2 regions of the Peribacillus sp. NPDC096448 genome follow, and region 2 is predicted to be linked to the other one. Evidence: riboswitches for the same ligand, from Rfam matches in the RefSeq annotation. Region 2 holds a riboswitch; the other holds the start of a gene.
What was found. Region 2 has a riboswitch for thiamine pyrophosphate ahead of tenA (thiaminase II). Riboswitches for the same ligand answer to the same signal wherever they lie in the genome.

Region 1 (4,986 bases), on a different contig from region 2:
CCTGAAATGCTCATGGTTGAGATACCGGCAATTGCTGCAGAATAGAAATCATCGGTGACACCGGAAAAAGTGCCGATAAGAGCTGTGGACATGCACCCGGTGCCTGTAACATTAGTTAAAAGGAGGTTCCCGTTATCGATGATGGACGTATGTTTTCCATCGCTGACCGCATCCTTAGCTCCGCTGACCACGATGATGCTATTCAATTCATTTGCCGCTCGTGCGGCCAGCTCTGCATTGCTAATCGAAAGTTCTCCCGAATCCACCCCGCGTGTAACGGTATCCCCACCCATCAATGAAAGGATTTCACTCGCATTTCCGCGAATGATTTGGAAAGTGACCTTACTTAGGAGCTCTTTGACTTGCTCTGTACGATAGGAGGTGGCACCAACTCCAACCGGGTCCAAAATGACCGGGATATCCAGGGCATTTGCCGTTTTACCGGCGATCTCCATTGCTTCCAAAGCTTTATCATCGATCGTACCGAAATTCAGGACCAATGCATCTGCTAATTTGACCATATCCGCCACTTCTCTTGGGCTCGATGTCATTACTGGTGAACCACCGATGGCAAGGGTGGCATTTGCACAGTCGTTGACCGTAACAAAGTTGGTGATTTGGTGAACGAGTGGTTTTCTTTCTCTTACCTTCATAAATAAATCGGCTGAAGAAACCTTCATAACAAGTCACTCCGTTCTTTTTTTGAATATGAATGAAAATGGTGGACTGGTCCATGACCTTTACCGATTGAAAAGCTATTGCGTATTGCTTCGGATATATAGGTCTTGGCTTGTTCGATCGACACTTGCAATGGCAGTCCGTTTGCCAGGTTTGATGTAATGGCGGAAGATAGGGTACAGCCCGTACCATGAGTGTTTTTTGTATGAATGCGCTCTCCCTTGATCCAGTGGAAGTCAGTCCCATCATAAAAAAGATCATTTGGATTTCCTGCTGAATGGCCCCCTTTAAGTAAAACGGCTTTGGGACCCATTTCTTGTATTGAAATGCATGCCCTGTAGAAATCTTGTTTCGTCCGAATCGAGAAGCCAGTAAGTACTTCCGCTTCCGGTACATTTGGAGTAACAAGTGTTGCAAGCGGAAGCAACTCCATTTTTAAGGCAGAGACAGCCTTTTCGTCGAGCAAATGGTGGCCGCTTTTGGAAATCATGACAGGGTCAAGGATAACGATGGCAGGCATGAAGGCTTTAAGGGACGCAGCTACCGTTTCCACGATTTCTTTTGATCCAAGCATGCCTATTTTTACTGCATCGACACGAATATCTTCAAATATAGCTGCAATTTGATCCGATACGATAGCTGTTTCAATTGGCTGTACTGAACGGACTTCCATTGTGTTTTGTGCGGTTACGGCTGTGATGGCGGACATTCCAAATACACCGTGTGCAGAAAATGTTTTTAAATCCGCTTGTATTCCAGCACCGCCCCCTGAATCAGAGCCGGCGATCGTTAATGCTGTTTTCATAAAAAAACCCCTTCATATAATTATTTTTTATCAGTATTTTAAGTAATATGAAAGCTAAAATCGCACCTGCGAATGAACTGAACATAAAAGCCGGTAAAAAACCAAAAAGAGCAGCTTTTTCTCCCAATAGGAGGGTTGCAAGTGGATAACAGGCTAGGGAACCGAGAATGCCGGTCCCGATCACTTCCCCTAAACAGGCGAATTTTAAGCTTTGTGTTTTTCGGTAAAGGATGGCAGCCAAAAGTGCACCGATCATGCTTCCGGGAAAGGCGAAAATTGAACCGGTACCAGACATGTTTCTAATGATGGAAACTAAAAAAGCTTGTGTTACAGCATAGGCAGGCCCCAATAGAACAGCCGTCAGGACATTTGCCAGATGCTGAATAGGAAAGATTTTTGCAAATCCTGCAGGTATGAAAATAAATGAACTGGTCAGCGTCGTTAAAGCCGTGATCATGGCAGTCAACGTCAGTTTCTTGATAGGATTCATCATGTCATCCACCTACAGCGGCCAATCCTGCTCATTTTGAACCATATCCCAGAATAAATATTCATATCGGGAAGTAACCAAAAAGTGCTTTTCTAATCTAAGAAGTTCCTTTTCAGGCATGCCTTCCGTCAATTCTTCCAACAAAGCGATCAGCCACTTATGTGCTTCCCCGAATTCAGGAGACGAATAGGACCTTATCCAATCTGCGTAGCGGTTGTTTTCCAAAGCTGCTCCATTTTGTTCTTTTAATAGCAAACCGATTTCATAATAATCCCAAGCGCAGGGCAGGAGACAGGCGATCAAGTCTGCCAAAGTCCCATGCTGAGCTGCATTTAGCATGTAACCTGTATAGGCTAAAGTGGTTGGAGTAGGTTCTGTATTTTCCAATTCCTTGGAACTGATCCCGAATTCGGAAGCATAATGCCGATGGATATCCATTTCCACTTGAAGGGTTTCATTTAAAATATTCGCAAACTTTGCCATGGTTTCGATGTTATGGGCTTTGATGACACCTAAAGCAAAGAGCTTGGAATAATCCATGAGATAGATATAGTCCTGCTTCAGGTAATAGGCAAATTTCTTTTCAGGAAGCGTGCCGTTTCCAATTGCCTGGACAAAGGGATGTGAATGGTTCCTTTTCCAAATCTCTTTTGCCCTTGCATGCAGTCTATCACTGAATGTTTCTAATTTTGTATTCTCCATTGTTCATCCTCCTTTAGAATGGATCCCTTTGTTAAATAAAAAACCCCGTTCCTGAATACGGAACGGGGTAGATGGATATAGTCTGTAAATGGACGATATCATCCACTTCCCTCCGCCGGTATGAGCCGGTTCAGGTTCAAAGGGTCCGGAACTAATTCCATCTCAGTCTTAAAAAAAGACTCCCCTAGTGGTGTGAATTGTATGTAATTACTGACATCATATCAGAAAGACAAGAAAATGCAACACGTATTTGAAACAGGGATCCCTTTATTCCAGGAAAAAAGGGAGAACCAGGTAATTGACTTTTGATGATTATTAGGATAGAATCATTTCTACATCATTATATATCGAATTCTTATCCAGAGAGGTGGAGGGACTTGGCCCTAAGAAACCTCGGCAGCGGACCCATTTTGGGAACTGTGCTAAATCCAACAAGCATATGCTTGGAAGATAAGAAGAGCCGTACGGACACTGTCAGCCTCTTCTTAAATTGGAAGGGGCTTTTATTTTTGGGAAATAACGTTTAGTGACATAATAGAAAAGGTATATATAATTTGGTGAAATCAAACAAGTTGATAAAGTTTAGCTAACTAGAAGCAGGCTCAAGGACGACTAGGAAAGGAGCCATTTACATGGCAGAATTATTTAAGAGGATTGAACAGAGGAAGGCAAAGCTCATTGAAGAGCTATTGGCCAATGGAGTATACAAAACCTCTGATGAAAGGCACCTTTATGATGCCCCATTAAAAGTACTTGAAGATGAATATAAGATTGTTATAAATAGACCCAATAACGAGTCACCTTCTGAATGGATGACATAGTAAGCGATATACTATATTTTTGGTTCATGGATAAGGGATATGATGTAAGCATTCGCAGTCTACACTAGTGGATGCTTTTTTTGCGTTTAATAGAAAACGACACAAAATATACATAATTTAAGAGTGGAATAGGTGTTTTGTTACATTTGACCTATAAAATAACACATTTTATTTCTGGAAAATAGTTGATTTTAACTAGTGGTTTCATTATGATGAAAGTGTAAAAATATTGAATAAATGGGAGGTGGCTATAATGCCTTGCCGTAAGGTAACTGTAGAAAAAGTAGAAGAAAAGAGACAGGAAATGATAAAGTTGGGAGCGACTTACGGCTTAACAAGTCTCGTAACTGTTCAAGCCAGTCAAGAATTGGATAGGCTATTAAATGCATTAGCAAGTAAAAGGGATTCTGAGTATTTTTCCTTTCAAAAAGCAAATAGGTATTTTTAAATTAGCCAATTCGACCTGTATTAATCTGAAAAAGCTACTGCTCAAGGCAATAGCTCTAAAGAATTATATATTAAATATCGACACGTTTACCAAGAATGATCAAATCCCGCTCAATGCCATCCAGCTCGGCAACTTGAGGTAAATGTGCCCATTCTTCAAACCCAAATTTGGAAAAAAGCTTAAGGCTCGGTGCATTGTGGGCGAAAATGAAACCCAATAAAGTCTTAATACCTAATTTTGGACACAATTCAATTGCCTTTCGAATCGAAATTTGTCCGATTCCTTTTCCCCGGAAATAATCATCAATATAAATGCTGATTTCCGCAGTGGACTTATATGCCGGTCGGCCATAGAAGGATTGAAAGCTCATCCATCCAGCAGTTTTCCCTTCTATAGTAATGATATATAGCGGTCTACTTTCTGAATGATGTTCCTCAAACCATTTAACCCTCGATTGGACGGATACAGGTTCCGTATCTGCCGTGACCATTCTTGAAGCAATTGTCGAATTATATATTTCAACAATTCTGGGTAGATCAGATAGTTCTGCCTCTCTAAACTCTATGTTCTCTTCCATGATTTAAACTCCTAACTATCATTTATTCAATCTCCAGAATGAAGGGTAATCCCGTTTTTGGTTTTAGGAACGGTGAACGACACCCAATCCATTGAAAGTTTTATATTATCATACACTCATTACTCTTTATCTGACAATTCTTTTTTATGTTAAGACTTCAGATTTTTGGGTATGTAAAAGACTAAATACTTCTAGAAAAAGACAAGAGGAGAACCAAATGAAAAAATTGGCAGGTTTATTGATTATTGTACTGGTTATATGTTTTGCTGCATATGAATTCCAGGCCTCGGAGTCGGAAGATGTGCAAAGGGTCATGGCTTTTGGAGATTCATTAACCTATGGAAAAGGGGATAAAAACGGGGAAGGATATATAGAAGGCCTTGAGGATGAATTGAATGATCCGCAATCGGAGCAAAAAGTGAGTTTTTGGAATTACGGTATAAAAGGCCAGGAAACGGATGGGGT
Region 2 (4,986 bases):
TGTAATGGAACAAATGAGTTGGAGGGTTTTGTATTGGATAGGGGCGCTTCCCTTACTGGCACTGCCATTCTTCATGAAGCAATTTCCCGAATCGCTTTCCTATTATGTTATTCGAAAACAAGGAGCAAAGCTTGCTGGAATCCTGAATCGCATTGATCCAGATGGCGACTATAAAGAGTCTGACGATTATGAGTTTGCCAAAGTCCAGGAAAGGGCAAAGGGCTTCCCTGTCAAAAAACTCTTCGAAAATAAGCGTACTCTCAGCACATTTGCGTTTTGGGTAGCTGCCTTTAATTGTTTACTAATGGTATACGGACTCAATACATGGTTACCCAAAATCATGCAGCAGTCCGGATACGGCCTTTCATCCAGTTTATCTTTCAATCTTATATCGGGAATAGGACAAATTGGCGGATCTATAATTGGCGGATACTTAGTTGGGAAAATAGGCCATAGAAAAGTACTTGTATCCCTCTGTGCCATAGGTACGGTCTGTTTTGTCATATTAGGATTAACCTCAAATGCAGTAGCATTATATATTCTCATCGCTTTTGGAGGAGCCTGTACAGTCGGCGCGATGAATTTAGCCAATACGTATATATCCGAGTATTATCCGCGGGAGATAAGGACCACCGGGATAGGCTGGGCCTTGGCTTTTGGTAGAATTGGAGCCATTGTTGCCCCAACATTAATAGGTTTATTGCTGGCTGCAAACTATTCGCCACAAAATGCATTCATGGCCTTCACGGTTCCGAGCATAATGGCTGCCTTGGCGTTACTCGCTGTGAAGGAGAGGTATGGCAGCTATGATAAACTACAGATTGAGGGGAATATAAAACTAAAAGCAACGTCGAATGTATAATATTGTTTTTTAGTAGATGGCCTATATGTCAGCGGACAGTCATGCAGACTATTCCCTGACATATAGGCCATTTTTTTGAGAATAACAGAATTCACGAGTAAAACCGCTAAACTCACGAGTAAAACAGCTGAATTCACGAGTAAACCGGCTAAACTTACGAGTAATCGTCCAACTCCATGAGTACACCGGCAAAATTCACGAGTGAAATTGCTAAACTCACGAGTAAAGCAGTTGAATTCACGAGAAAACTACTAAATGAACTCCCTTTGATCAAATTCTTTGTAGGCTATTAAACTGACGGGAAATGATGGTTGCAAGATTGAATGTTTAGTAACCCTAAATCATGAAAACTTTTATAATACGTTTGACAATTGGATTTATCGTGTTAATATAAAGGCAAATGAAAATTAAATATACAATTTGTACCACTAGGGGTGCTTTATAGGTAAAAGGTGTTTTTACCGCAGAAGCTGAGATTAAAGTATGACTTTAAGACCCTTAGAACCTGATCTGGTTTATACCAGCGTAGGGAAGTGGGGGTCTGGAACAATACGTTTCTGTATTATTTCTTGTACAACCACTTTCTTTACGTTTAAGAAAGTGGTTTTTTGTTTGCAAAAAAAGGGGTGATAAAAGTTTTTTTCGTAACATTCATTCAAAAAATACAATTTGGAGGTCATGGATATGAAGTTTTCAGAGGAAATTCGTCAGGAAGTGGATCACATTTGGGAAGCTAGTTTTAATCACCCGTTTGTTGCAGGAATAGGAGATGGCACTTTGCCAATGGAGAGTTTTCGTTTTTATGTCATGCAAGATGCCTATTATTTATCTCATTTTGCTAGAGTTCAAGCCTTAGGGGCAGTCAAAGCTACAGATTTACATACAACAAGCAGGCTTGCCGGCCATGCACAAGGAACATATGAAGCGGAGTTGAAGCTTCATGAGAATTTTTCCGAGAGATTAGGCATCACAAAAGAAGAACGGGAAAATTTCAAACCAGCCCCGACTGCTTATGCTTATACTTCCCATATGTATCATGCGGCTTATTCGGGACATTTAGGAGATGTTATTGCAGCTATCTTACCGTGTTACTGGCTGTATTATGAGATAGGTGAAAAGCTGCAAGGGTGCATGCCCGAAGAGCCGATTTATCAAGAATGGATAGCGGCTTACGGAGGAGAGTGGTTCCGTACTTTGGTGGAAGAACAAATTTCGAGGCTTGATGAGATTGCTGAAAAAGTAACTGATGAAGATAAGGAGAGAATGAAAGAGCATTTTATCCTTAGTAGCCAATATGAATACTCATTTTGGGAAATGGCTTATCGTTTAGAGACATGGCCTGTTCATAAGGAAACACTAGAAGTATAAAAGGAGAATGAAACAATGAAAAAAGGATTGAAATTAACGGATATATTAGTCACGATCGTGATTGCGGTTGCATTTGGAATCGTTTATATTCTTTGGGGTTCGGTTTATTATTCCGTTAAACCATTAGGGTTACATCTGGATCAACTTATTTATGGTATGTGGTTTATAGCTGGCCCCGTCGCATTTTTAATTTTACGGAAACCGGGTGTGGCACTTTTGGCGGAGATAGCTGCAGCTTCCGGGGAATTCTTTCTTGGTTCACCATGGGGGCTGACCGTACTGTTATATGGGGTGGTCCAAGGTTTGTTTGCGGAACTGGTGTTCATGGGGTTCAAATATAAAAAATTCAATATGCCGGTGACCATTTTAGCTGCGATAGCTTCCTGCTTGGCATCGGTTATCATGGATTTTGCATACGGGGAAATAGGTGCGCTTTCTACTTGGAATCTATCGTTATTCATGATAGCGAGGTTTGTAGGTTCCATATTCTTTGCTGGTGTGACCGCCTATTATCTAGTTAAAGTCCTGGAATCAACAGGAGTAACTAATCTTGTGCGTCCGGTTTCAAATAAAGATTATGCAGAACTTGATTAAAAGTAGAGGTTGAGGGCAATGGAACCAATCGTTTCTGTTGAAAAGTTAAGGATGAAATTTCCCGGTGATGAATCTTTGATATTCAAGGACCTATCACTATCGTTTGATCAAGGAGAAAAAGTGCTACTTTTGGGACCATCAGGATGTGGTAAGTCGACTCTTTTACAAGTGTTAAGCGGATTGATTCCGAATTCCATCGAAGTACCGATGAAAACGGAGAAATTGAAATGCCCTTCTTCGTGGGGGTATGTTTTTCAAGATCCCGATAGTCAGTTTTGCATGCCATTTGCCGATGAGGAAATTGCCTTCGTCCTTGAGAATCTTTCCGTCCCTAAAGAAGAAATGAAAGAGAAGATTCAAAATCATTTCCGTAAAGTAGGATTGAACCTGGGCCATACAAGTATTGAAACATTATCAGGCGGGATGAAACAGCGTCTGGCAATCGCTTCAGTATTGGCCCTTGAACCGGAAGTTATATTTTTAGATGAACCAACCGCCATGCTTGATCCGGAAGGAACGAAAGAAATCTGGGAATTGTTGAAGGAAGTCGGACGAGACAAAACGGTTATTATCGTCGAGCATAAAATTGACCATGTTTTAGAATTCATCGAAAGAATCGTGCTTTTTAACGATGACGGTCAAATCATAGCTGATGGTCCAAGAGACACCATTCTTTCACTATATAAAAATGAAATGAAAGAACATGGAATTTGGTTCCCAGGTGTTTGGGATGAGTATATACAGAAGTATGCACCCATTCGGGAACACCCATTTACAGATGATTCACCCCTTATGGATGTGAAAGGCTTTAGAGGTTTTCGGAATAAAGAGGAAAAAATCAAGGTTGAAGAGCTGAAGGTACATTCAGGTGAATGGATTGTAATCAGGGGTGAAAATGGCGCGGGGAAGAGTACTCTTTTGCATGCCTTAATGCAGTTCATAAAAACGAAAGGTAAGTATGAATTATTGGGGACCCCTATTAAAAGAGTGAAAAATCCAACGGATCATATGACGTTTGTCTTTCAAAATCCTGAGTTTCAGTTCGTTGCAAATACGGTATATGAAGAGATTGCTTATTCATTGCGTATTGATAAAAGGCCGCAACAAGAAATAGATGAGAGAGTCCGCTCATTGCTTAAAGTATTCCGCCTGGAGGCACACCGGGATAAACATCCGTTTCAATTATCAATGGGTCAAAAGCGTCGCTTAAGCGTAGCCGCCTCAATCGTAATAGACAAAAAAATCATTCTCCTGGATGAGCCGACCTTTGGACAAGATTCGAAAAATACCTTTGCATTACTGGAATGGTTTGAGGAATATCGAAGACGCGGAGTAACAGTGATCATGGTAACTCATGACGACCATATTTCAGAAAACTTTGCAACCAGGATCTGGACGGTTAAGGACGGAAACGTAATAAGTGATGAAAAAATTGCTCATGCAGGATTTGTGGAGACCAAAGTTAAAAGGAGTGTCATGTAGATGAATGTTTCAAATGCAGAAACATGGCTCCATAGAATTAATCCAAGCCTTAAACTTGGTGTGCTGATTGTGTTATGCATCGTGGCGTTATTCATTCATGACCTGAATTATATGATGAACATCACCATTGGCGTATTACTTTTATTTTTGTTTTTTACCGGGCATTCGATATTGCGCATCTTACTTTTGTCGATTCCCTTTTGTTTCATTTTTATATCCACCTCTTCTGCAATGATATTTTTCGGGCAAGGTGAGACGCTTTGGTTTGAGTGGGGCCTAATATCGATTACAGAAGAAAGTTTCATGAAGGGATTACTGGTAGGCTTTCGAGCTTTGTTCTTTGCGGCCCTTGGTTTAACTTTTTCCTTAACGACGAGACCAGTGAACTTGTTTTATTCGTTAATGCAGCAAGTTAGGCTTAAACCGAAATATGCCTATAGTTTCATGGCGGCATTAAGGCTGATTCTCATCATGATGGAGGAGTTCCAAACGATACGAAACGCGATGAAAGTACGTGGTTTCGAAAGGGGAAAAGGAATAAGATCGGTATATTTTAAAATGAAAGCCTATTCCATCCCGTTGCTATCCGGAAGCATCAGACGTGCTCACCGAATCGCGGTTGCGATGGAGGCGAAGCGATTTACAGACAGTCGGGAACGAACATACTATTATGAATTTGG

Region 1: linked by a shared signal. The riboswitch ahead of tenA (thiaminase II) and the one ahead of tenA (thiaminase II) in region 2 are both predicted to bind thiamine pyrophosphate.

Annotation. Positions count from the first base shown of each region.
Region 1 covers NZ_JBIWEU010000013.1:10,479-15,464, reverse strand. Annotated here, with positions in the region: gene thiM (hydroxyethylthiazole kinase) at 1-680, opposite strand, end outside; gene thiD (bifunctional hydroxymethylpyrimidine kinase/phosphomethylpyrimidine kinase) at 677-1,483, opposite strand; gene thiW (energy coupling factor transporter S component ThiW) at 1,452-1,973, opposite strand; gene tenA (thiaminase II) at 1,986-2,675, opposite strand; TPP riboswitch at 2,766-2,871, opposite strand; SAM riboswitch class I at 3,028-3,132, shown strand; gene ACIQ0C_RS20495 (Fur-regulated basic protein FbpA) at 3,308-3,496, shown strand; gene ACIQ0C_RS20490 (Spo0E family sporulation regulatory protein-aspartic acid phosphatase) at 3,750-3,944, shown strand; gene ACIQ0C_RS20485 (GNAT family N-acetyltransferase) at 4,015-4,521, opposite strand; gene ACIQ0C_RS20480 (DUF459 domain-containing protein) at 4,739-4,986, shown strand, end outside.
Region 2 covers NZ_JBIWEU010000009.1:237,230-242,215, forward strand. Annotated here, with positions in the region: gene ACIQ0C_RS16925 (MFS transporter) at 1-862, shown strand, start outside; TPP riboswitch at 1,283-1,411, shown strand; gene tenA (thiaminase II) at 1,547-2,230, shown strand; gene ACIQ0C_RS16935 (ECF transporter S component) at 2,246-2,824, shown strand; gene ACIQ0C_RS16940 (ABC transporter ATP-binding protein) at 2,843-4,306, shown strand; gene ACIQ0C_RS16945 (energy-coupling factor transporter transmembrane component T family protein) at 4,307-4,986, shown strand, end outside.